DNA from 2 places in the Exiguobacterium sp. s160 genome. Region 1 is predicted to be linked to the other one. Evidence: a T-box and tRNA genes for the amino acid it is inferred to sense, from the RefSeq annotation. Region 1 holds a T-box; the other holds one or more tRNA genes.
The links. A T-box is a leader RNA that pairs with one kind of tRNA and senses whether it is charged. The one in region 1 lies ahead of ileS (isoleucine--tRNA ligase), so its partner is inferred to be a tRNA-Ile.
Positions count from the first base shown of each region.

Region 1 (3,284 bases):
ATAACACGATTCTGTGTACTCCGAACAATGTCGAATTGACTGGTTCAATCTCAAACTTGATTTCGGAGGATGAACTTCACAGTAAAGGGTGGTAACTGAATGGAAAACGTAATCCCTGCCTTAGGCAATACGTTAAGTACTTTGCTTGGTATTTATAGTTGGGTCCTGATCGGCTATATCTTATTATCATGGTTCCCGAACGCACGTGAATCCATGTTCGGACAAATTTTATCGTTTTTATGTGAACCATTTTTAGCACCGTTCCGACGGATTATCCCACCAATCGGTGGCATGCTCGATATCTCTCCAATCGTCGCATTGTTCGTGCTTCGGATGGCACAAGCCGGTATCGCTGCCATTTTCGGGTGATGTATGAGCGTTTATGATCACTACCGACCAAGTGAACGGGCGTTCGTTGAACAAGTGTTGGATTGGGTACAACAAGTCGAGAACAGCTATGTATTGAAGTTGACGGACTTTTTAGACCCTCGCGAACAGCAAATCGTCAAACAGCTTGTCGGTAAACAGCTCGTCATTCACGACGATGGCGGGTTTGAAGGAGCTGAACGACGTCGGCTGATTTTGGCGCCAGAGTATTATGAGCTGAATACCGATGATTTTGAAATTGAGATTCGTCGTATCGAATATCCGACAAAATTTGTTGACCTGACACATCGACAAGTGACTGGAACTTTACTCAATGCAGGGTTGAAGCGTCAAAAATTTGGTGACGTCGTCCTTGAAGAGGAGATCGTCCAGTTTGCTACGACCCGCGAAGCGGTCGGGTTCATCGAAATGAACTTGGAACGTGTCGGAAAAGCAAGAGTTCGCATTTCTTCTGTTGCGAAGGATGACATACTCGTCGTTCCGAAAACAGAGTGGGTCGAAGGGTTCGGCATCGTCTCTTCGTTGCGATTTGATACGGTTGTGAGCGAGGTACTCAACATATCTCGTCAGAAAGCTCAGGCGCTCGTGAAACACGGTGACTGTAAAGTGAATCATAAAGTCATTGAAGATCCGAGCTTCATCCTTGAACCAGATGATCTTTTATCCGTCCGTGGATACGGTCGTATTAAGATGATGGAGATCCTTGGTTCGACCAAACGTGAAAAGATTAAAATCCAGTATGGAACCATACGTTAAATTTTAGGAGGAAAGTCGAATGGCGTTGACACCGATTGATATTCATAATAAAGAATTCTCTTCCCGTTTTCGTGGGTACGACATCGATGAGGTCAATGAATTTTTAGATCAAATCATTAAAGAGTTTGAACTATTGATTCGTGAGAATCGACGGTATGAAGAACTTGTCAACGATATGCAAGCTCGCATTGACTACTTCTCCTCGATGGAAGATACATTGAACAAGTCGATCATCGTCGCACAAGAAGCAGCGGAAGAAGTGAAGAACAACGCGCAAAAAGAAGCGAGTCTCATCTTGAAACAAGCGGAACGTGAAGCGTACGCTCGTGAAGAAGAAGCGGCACGTAAAGAGCAACTTGCAGAACGTGAAGTCGTTCAAATGCTCAAAAAAGTCGAGTTGTATCGCACACGTTTCCGTGTCCTCGTCGACGCCCAAATGGAGCTCTTAAACAGCACCGAGTGGGAGACGATTGTCGGGGAGCCGCCTGTGCAGACGGTTCTTGACGATAGATCAGAACTTGCGTATAATGACCACGAAGTCACACAGAATGAAGAACAACATGGATAAATGATCAACACGTTGAGTAGGACGCGTCGATCGAGTCATACCTACGAAGCGACTTAGGGACGGTGAGAGCCTAAGAGAAAGACTCGAATCGGTATCCCCTATGAGTCGTCACGCTGAACAAGAGTAAGCGTGACCGCCTGACCTCGTTATCGGTTACCGAGAGCGGTCTCACGAACGTGAGACTAGTAGGGTGGTACCGCGAGTCAACCAACTCGTCCCTATCAGGGATGGGTTGGTTTTTTTGTTTTCTAAAAAATGTTGATGGAGGAGTTTCGATGAACTACAAAGACACGCTATTAATGCCAAACACAGAATTCGCAATGCGTGGGAATTTACCAAAACGCGAACCAGCGATGCAAACAGAATGGGAAGACATGGACCTTTACAACAAGGTGCAAGAAAAAAATGCAGGGAAACCACAATACATCTTACATGATGGTCCTCCATATGCGAACGGAGACATCCACATGGGACATGCGATGAACAAAGTCTTAAAAGACATCATCGTCCGTTTCAAAGGGATGAACGGATACCAGTCTCCAATGATTCCAGGTTGGGATACGCACGGTCTTCCAATCGAGAACGCCCTTCAAAAAGCTGGCGTCAACCGTAAAGAAATGACGGTCGCTGAATTCCGTGAAAAGTGTGCAGAATATGCGATGGAACAAGTGAACTCGCAACGGGAGCAGTTCAAACGTCTCGGTCTTCTTGCAGACTTTGAAAATCCATATATCACGCTCCTTCCGGAATATGAGGCGGCACAAATCCGCTTGTTCGGGACGATGGCTGAAAAAGGATACATCTACAAAGGGAAGAAACCAGTCTACTGGTCGCCGTCTTCGGAGTCTGCACTCGCAGAAGCTGAAATCGAATATTACGATAAAAAATCACCAGCCATCTACGTGGCATTCCGCGTCGTAGACGGAAAAGACACATTGACGTCTGACGATCATTTCGTCATCTGGACGACGACGCCTTGGACAATCCCGGCGAACCTCGGAATCGCAGTGAGTGATGAATTGACGTACACGCGCATCGAACACGAAGGAAAAGGCTATATCGTCGCAGAGACGCTCGTTGAAGAAGTGACGACTGCGCTCGGCTGGACTGATTACACTGTGAGTGGTTCATGGAACGGTCGCGACTTTGAATATATGACGGCCCAACATCCGTTGTATGACCGCACGTCGCTCGTCATGCTCGGCGACCACGTCACAGCGGATGCGACTGGACTCGTCCATACAGCACCAGGGCACGGGGAAGACGATTATCGCGTCGGTCAGGCCTACGGATTAGATGTTCTTTGCCCAGTGGATGACCGTGGTTATATGACGGCAGAAGCGCCTGGTTTCGAAGGATTGTTCTATGAAGATGCGAACAAACAAATCGGGATGAAACTTGAAGAGAACGGCTACTTGCTCAACTTGAAGTTCATCAAACACTCGTACCCGCATGACTGGCGTACGAAAAAACCGGTCATCTTCCGTGCGACACCGCAATGGTTCGCTTCCATCAAAGATTTCCGTGAAGATATGCTCCGTGAAATCGAAGAAGTGAACTGGGTTCCGGAATG
Region 1 covers NZ_JACSKK010000001.1:31,958-35,241, forward strand. Annotated here, with positions in the region: gene KNO86_RS00180 (cell division protein SepF) at 1-95, shown strand, start outside; gene KNO86_RS00185 (YggT family protein) at 100-369, shown strand; gene KNO86_RS00190 (YlmH family RNA-binding protein) at 373-1,143, shown strand; gene KNO86_RS00195 (DivIVA domain-containing protein) at 1,163-1,711, shown strand; T-box leader at 1,715-1,934, shown strand; gene ileS (isoleucine--tRNA ligase) at 1,987-3,284, shown strand, end outside.

Region 2 (3,284 bases), 650 kb from region 1:
CATCAATCGGTGCATCGGTTGCCGCACGTCGCGCAGCTGCAGCACACGTTATCTTTAACTTAATCGGAACGACAATCTTCATGATCTTGTTGATTCCGTTCACAAACTATATTTATTGGATTACAGACTTCTTGGCAATTGAAGACAAGATGCAAATTGCATTCGCTCACGGAACGTTTAACGTCGTCAATACATTCGTCCAATTCTGGTTCATTGGAACGATTGCTTGGATCGTGACGAAATTGGTTCCTGGTGAGGATTCAATCGTCGATACGAAAGCACAGCACTTGGACCCAATCTTCATTCAGCAATCTCCTTCGATTGCAGTGGAACAAGCGAAATACGAAGTCATCCGCATGGGAGATTTCGCAAAACTTGGTCTCGACGAAGCGCGCAACTATTTGACAACAGGAGATAAGAAGCACTCTGAAAAGTCTGCGCATATCGAAGAAGCGTTAAACTCGTTGAATGCGAAAATTACAGATTACCTTGTGAAATTGGCTGCGGTTGATTTGACTGAGCAAGAATCACAAGAGCACAAGACGCTCATGCATGCAATCAACGACATCGAACGTATCGGTGACCACGTTGAAAACATCATTGAGTTGATTGACTATAAGACTGCTACGAAAGTGACACTTTCAGCAGATGCTCAAAAAGAATTGACTGAAATGTATGACCTCACACGCGAAACGTTAGAGAAATCACTTCAGACGTTAGCGAGCGGTGACATGGTTGAAGCACGTAAAGTCATCGAAATGGAAGCGAAACTCGACATGCTCGAGCGTCAATTCCGTAAAAATCACGTTGTTCGTTTGAACACGGGTGCTTGTGATGGACAAGCAGGTATGTTCTTCGTCGACATGCTCTCAAACCTTGAGCGTATCGGTGACCATGCTATGAACATCACGGAAATCACACTCGAAGATGCAAACGAAGTGACGGTATAAAGATGAGGCACTCCAACTACGTGTTGGAGTGCTTTTCTTTTCAATGGAAAGGAATTTCCCTTGACAGTATGGAGCAAATTCAGTATATTATTACTGTATAACAACATGGCGGTGTAGCTCAGCTGGCTAGAGCGTACGGTTCATACCCGTGAGGTCGTGGGTTCGACTCCCTCCGCCGCTACTTATAAGGACCCTTAGCTCAGCTGGTTAGAGCAGACGGCTCATAACCGTCCGGTCGTAGGTTCAAGTCCTACAGGGTCCATTTTAAACAACTTTCATTTTGTGAAAGTTGTTTTTTTGTTTTCAATCTAAAATTCGTGGGTAAATAGTCGTTAGCATTTTGTTTTTTGAAAAATATGAAATGAGGCGGACAAAATGGAACGAAATCACACCATGATGCAGTTTTTTGAATGGCATGTCGAAGCGGATCAAAAACATTGGAAGCGGTTAAAAGAGAGAGCGGAAGATTTAAATAAAGCTGGGATTACGGCGCTTTGGTTACCACCTGTCACAAAAGGGCAAAGCGGCGAAGACACAGGATATGGCATCTATGACTTATATGACTTAGGTGAGTTCGATCAAAAAGGATCGATTGCCACGAAATACGGAACGAAAAAAGAGCTTCTTGAAGCGACAACCTATTGTCAGCAAGAACTCGGGATGCAAATTTATATGGATGTCGTCATGAACCATAAAGCAGGAGCAGACGCGACCGAGAAGTTCGAAGTGCTCGAAGTGGATCAGAATGATCGTACGAAAGTTCTTTCAGAAGAACCTTTTGAAATCGAAGGATGGACTAAGTTTGATTATGAAGCTCGTGATGGGAAGTATTCTACATTTAAATGGGACTTCACACATTTTAACGGTACCGACTATGATGCGGCGACAGATCGTTCTGGTATCTTCTTTATTGTTGGAGAAAACAAAAGATGGAACGACAATGTCGATGACGAATTCGGTGTCTATGACTATTTGATGTTCGCAAACATCGATTATCATCATCCTGAAGTTCGGGAAGAAGTCTTGAACTGGGGTAAATGGTTCATTGAGGAAACGAAATGTGACGGCTTCCGATTGGATGCAATCAAACATATCAACTATGATTTCGTGAAAGAGTTCAGTCAAACGATGCGGGAAGAGAAAGGCGATCAATTCTATTTCGTCGGAGAGTTTTGGAAGTCTGATTTGGAAGCATGCCGTGAATTCCTCGATAACATCGATTACCACGTCGATTTATTCGATGTTCCGCTCCACTATAAATTACATCAGGCGTCAGAAGAAGGGGCCGCATTCGATATGCGTACCATTTTTGATGATACGCTCGTTCAGTCACACCCGCTCCATTCAGTGACGTTTGTAGACAATCACGATTCGCAACCGGAAGAGGCACTCGAGTCGTGGGTAAAAGATTGGTTCAAGCAAATCGCATACGGTCTCGTCTTGCTTCGTAAAGATGGCTATCCATGTGTCTTCTACGGGGATTACTACGGCATCGACGGACCTCACCCGACTGATGGGATGAAGCTCGCCATTGACACGCTTCTTTATGCTCGTCGGGAAAAGGCTTATGGGGAACAGGATGATTACTTTGATGATGCAAACGTTATCGGCTGGGTACGCAAAGGTGTGGAGGAGATCGAGCGTTCAGGATGTGCCGTTCTCATCTCAACTTCAGATGAAGCTGAAAAGAAAATGTTTGTCGGGGAAGAGCGAGCTGGCGAAACATGGGTCGACTTGACGAATACACGTGAAGATAAAATTGAGATTGATGATGAAGGATTTGGGGTATTTAAAGTGGCGGCGGGATCTATTTCAGTCTGGGCGTTACCAGAAGAAGATGTAGAGTGAAGCATTACAATTGAGTCGACCGTCACAAATCTGTTACATTTATAACGAACGTTGTTCAAAACACTTTTAAGGGGGATTTTAGTAATGGCTAAATTTGAATTACCACAACTTGATTACGCATATGATGCACTCGAACCACACATTGACGCACGCACGATGGAAATCCACCACACGAAACACCACAACACATACGTCACAAACGTAAACAATGCACTCGAAGGAAAAGACGTGGAGTACTCTTCACTCGAAGACTTGCTTCAAAAAATCGATTCGCTTCCTGCTGACATTCAAACTGCTGTCCGTAACAATGGTGGCGGCCACTGGAACCACTCGTTCTTCTGGAAACTCTTGAAGAAAAACGAGAACGGGACACCTTCAGGCGATCTCGCTGCTGCAATCGACGAGTCGTTCGGTAGCTTTGATGCATTCAAAGACGAGTTCACAAAAGCTGCAACTACTCGTTTCGGTTCAGGATGGGCATGGCTC
Region 2 covers NZ_JACSKK010000001.1:679,278-682,561, reverse strand. Annotated here, with positions in the region: gene KNO86_RS03585 (Na/Pi cotransporter family protein) at 1-950, shown strand, start outside; tRNA gene KNO86_RS03580 (tRNA-Met) at 1,058-1,131, shown strand; tRNA gene KNO86_RS03575 (tRNA-Ile) at 1,139-1,212, shown strand; gene KNO86_RS03570 (alpha-amylase) at 1,326-2,798, shown strand; gene KNO86_RS03565 (superoxide dismutase) at 2,883-3,284, shown strand, end outside.
Region 2: it has a tRNA-Ile gene. The T-box ahead of ileS (isoleucine--tRNA ligase) is inferred to sense a tRNA for this amino acid. The anticodon was not compared.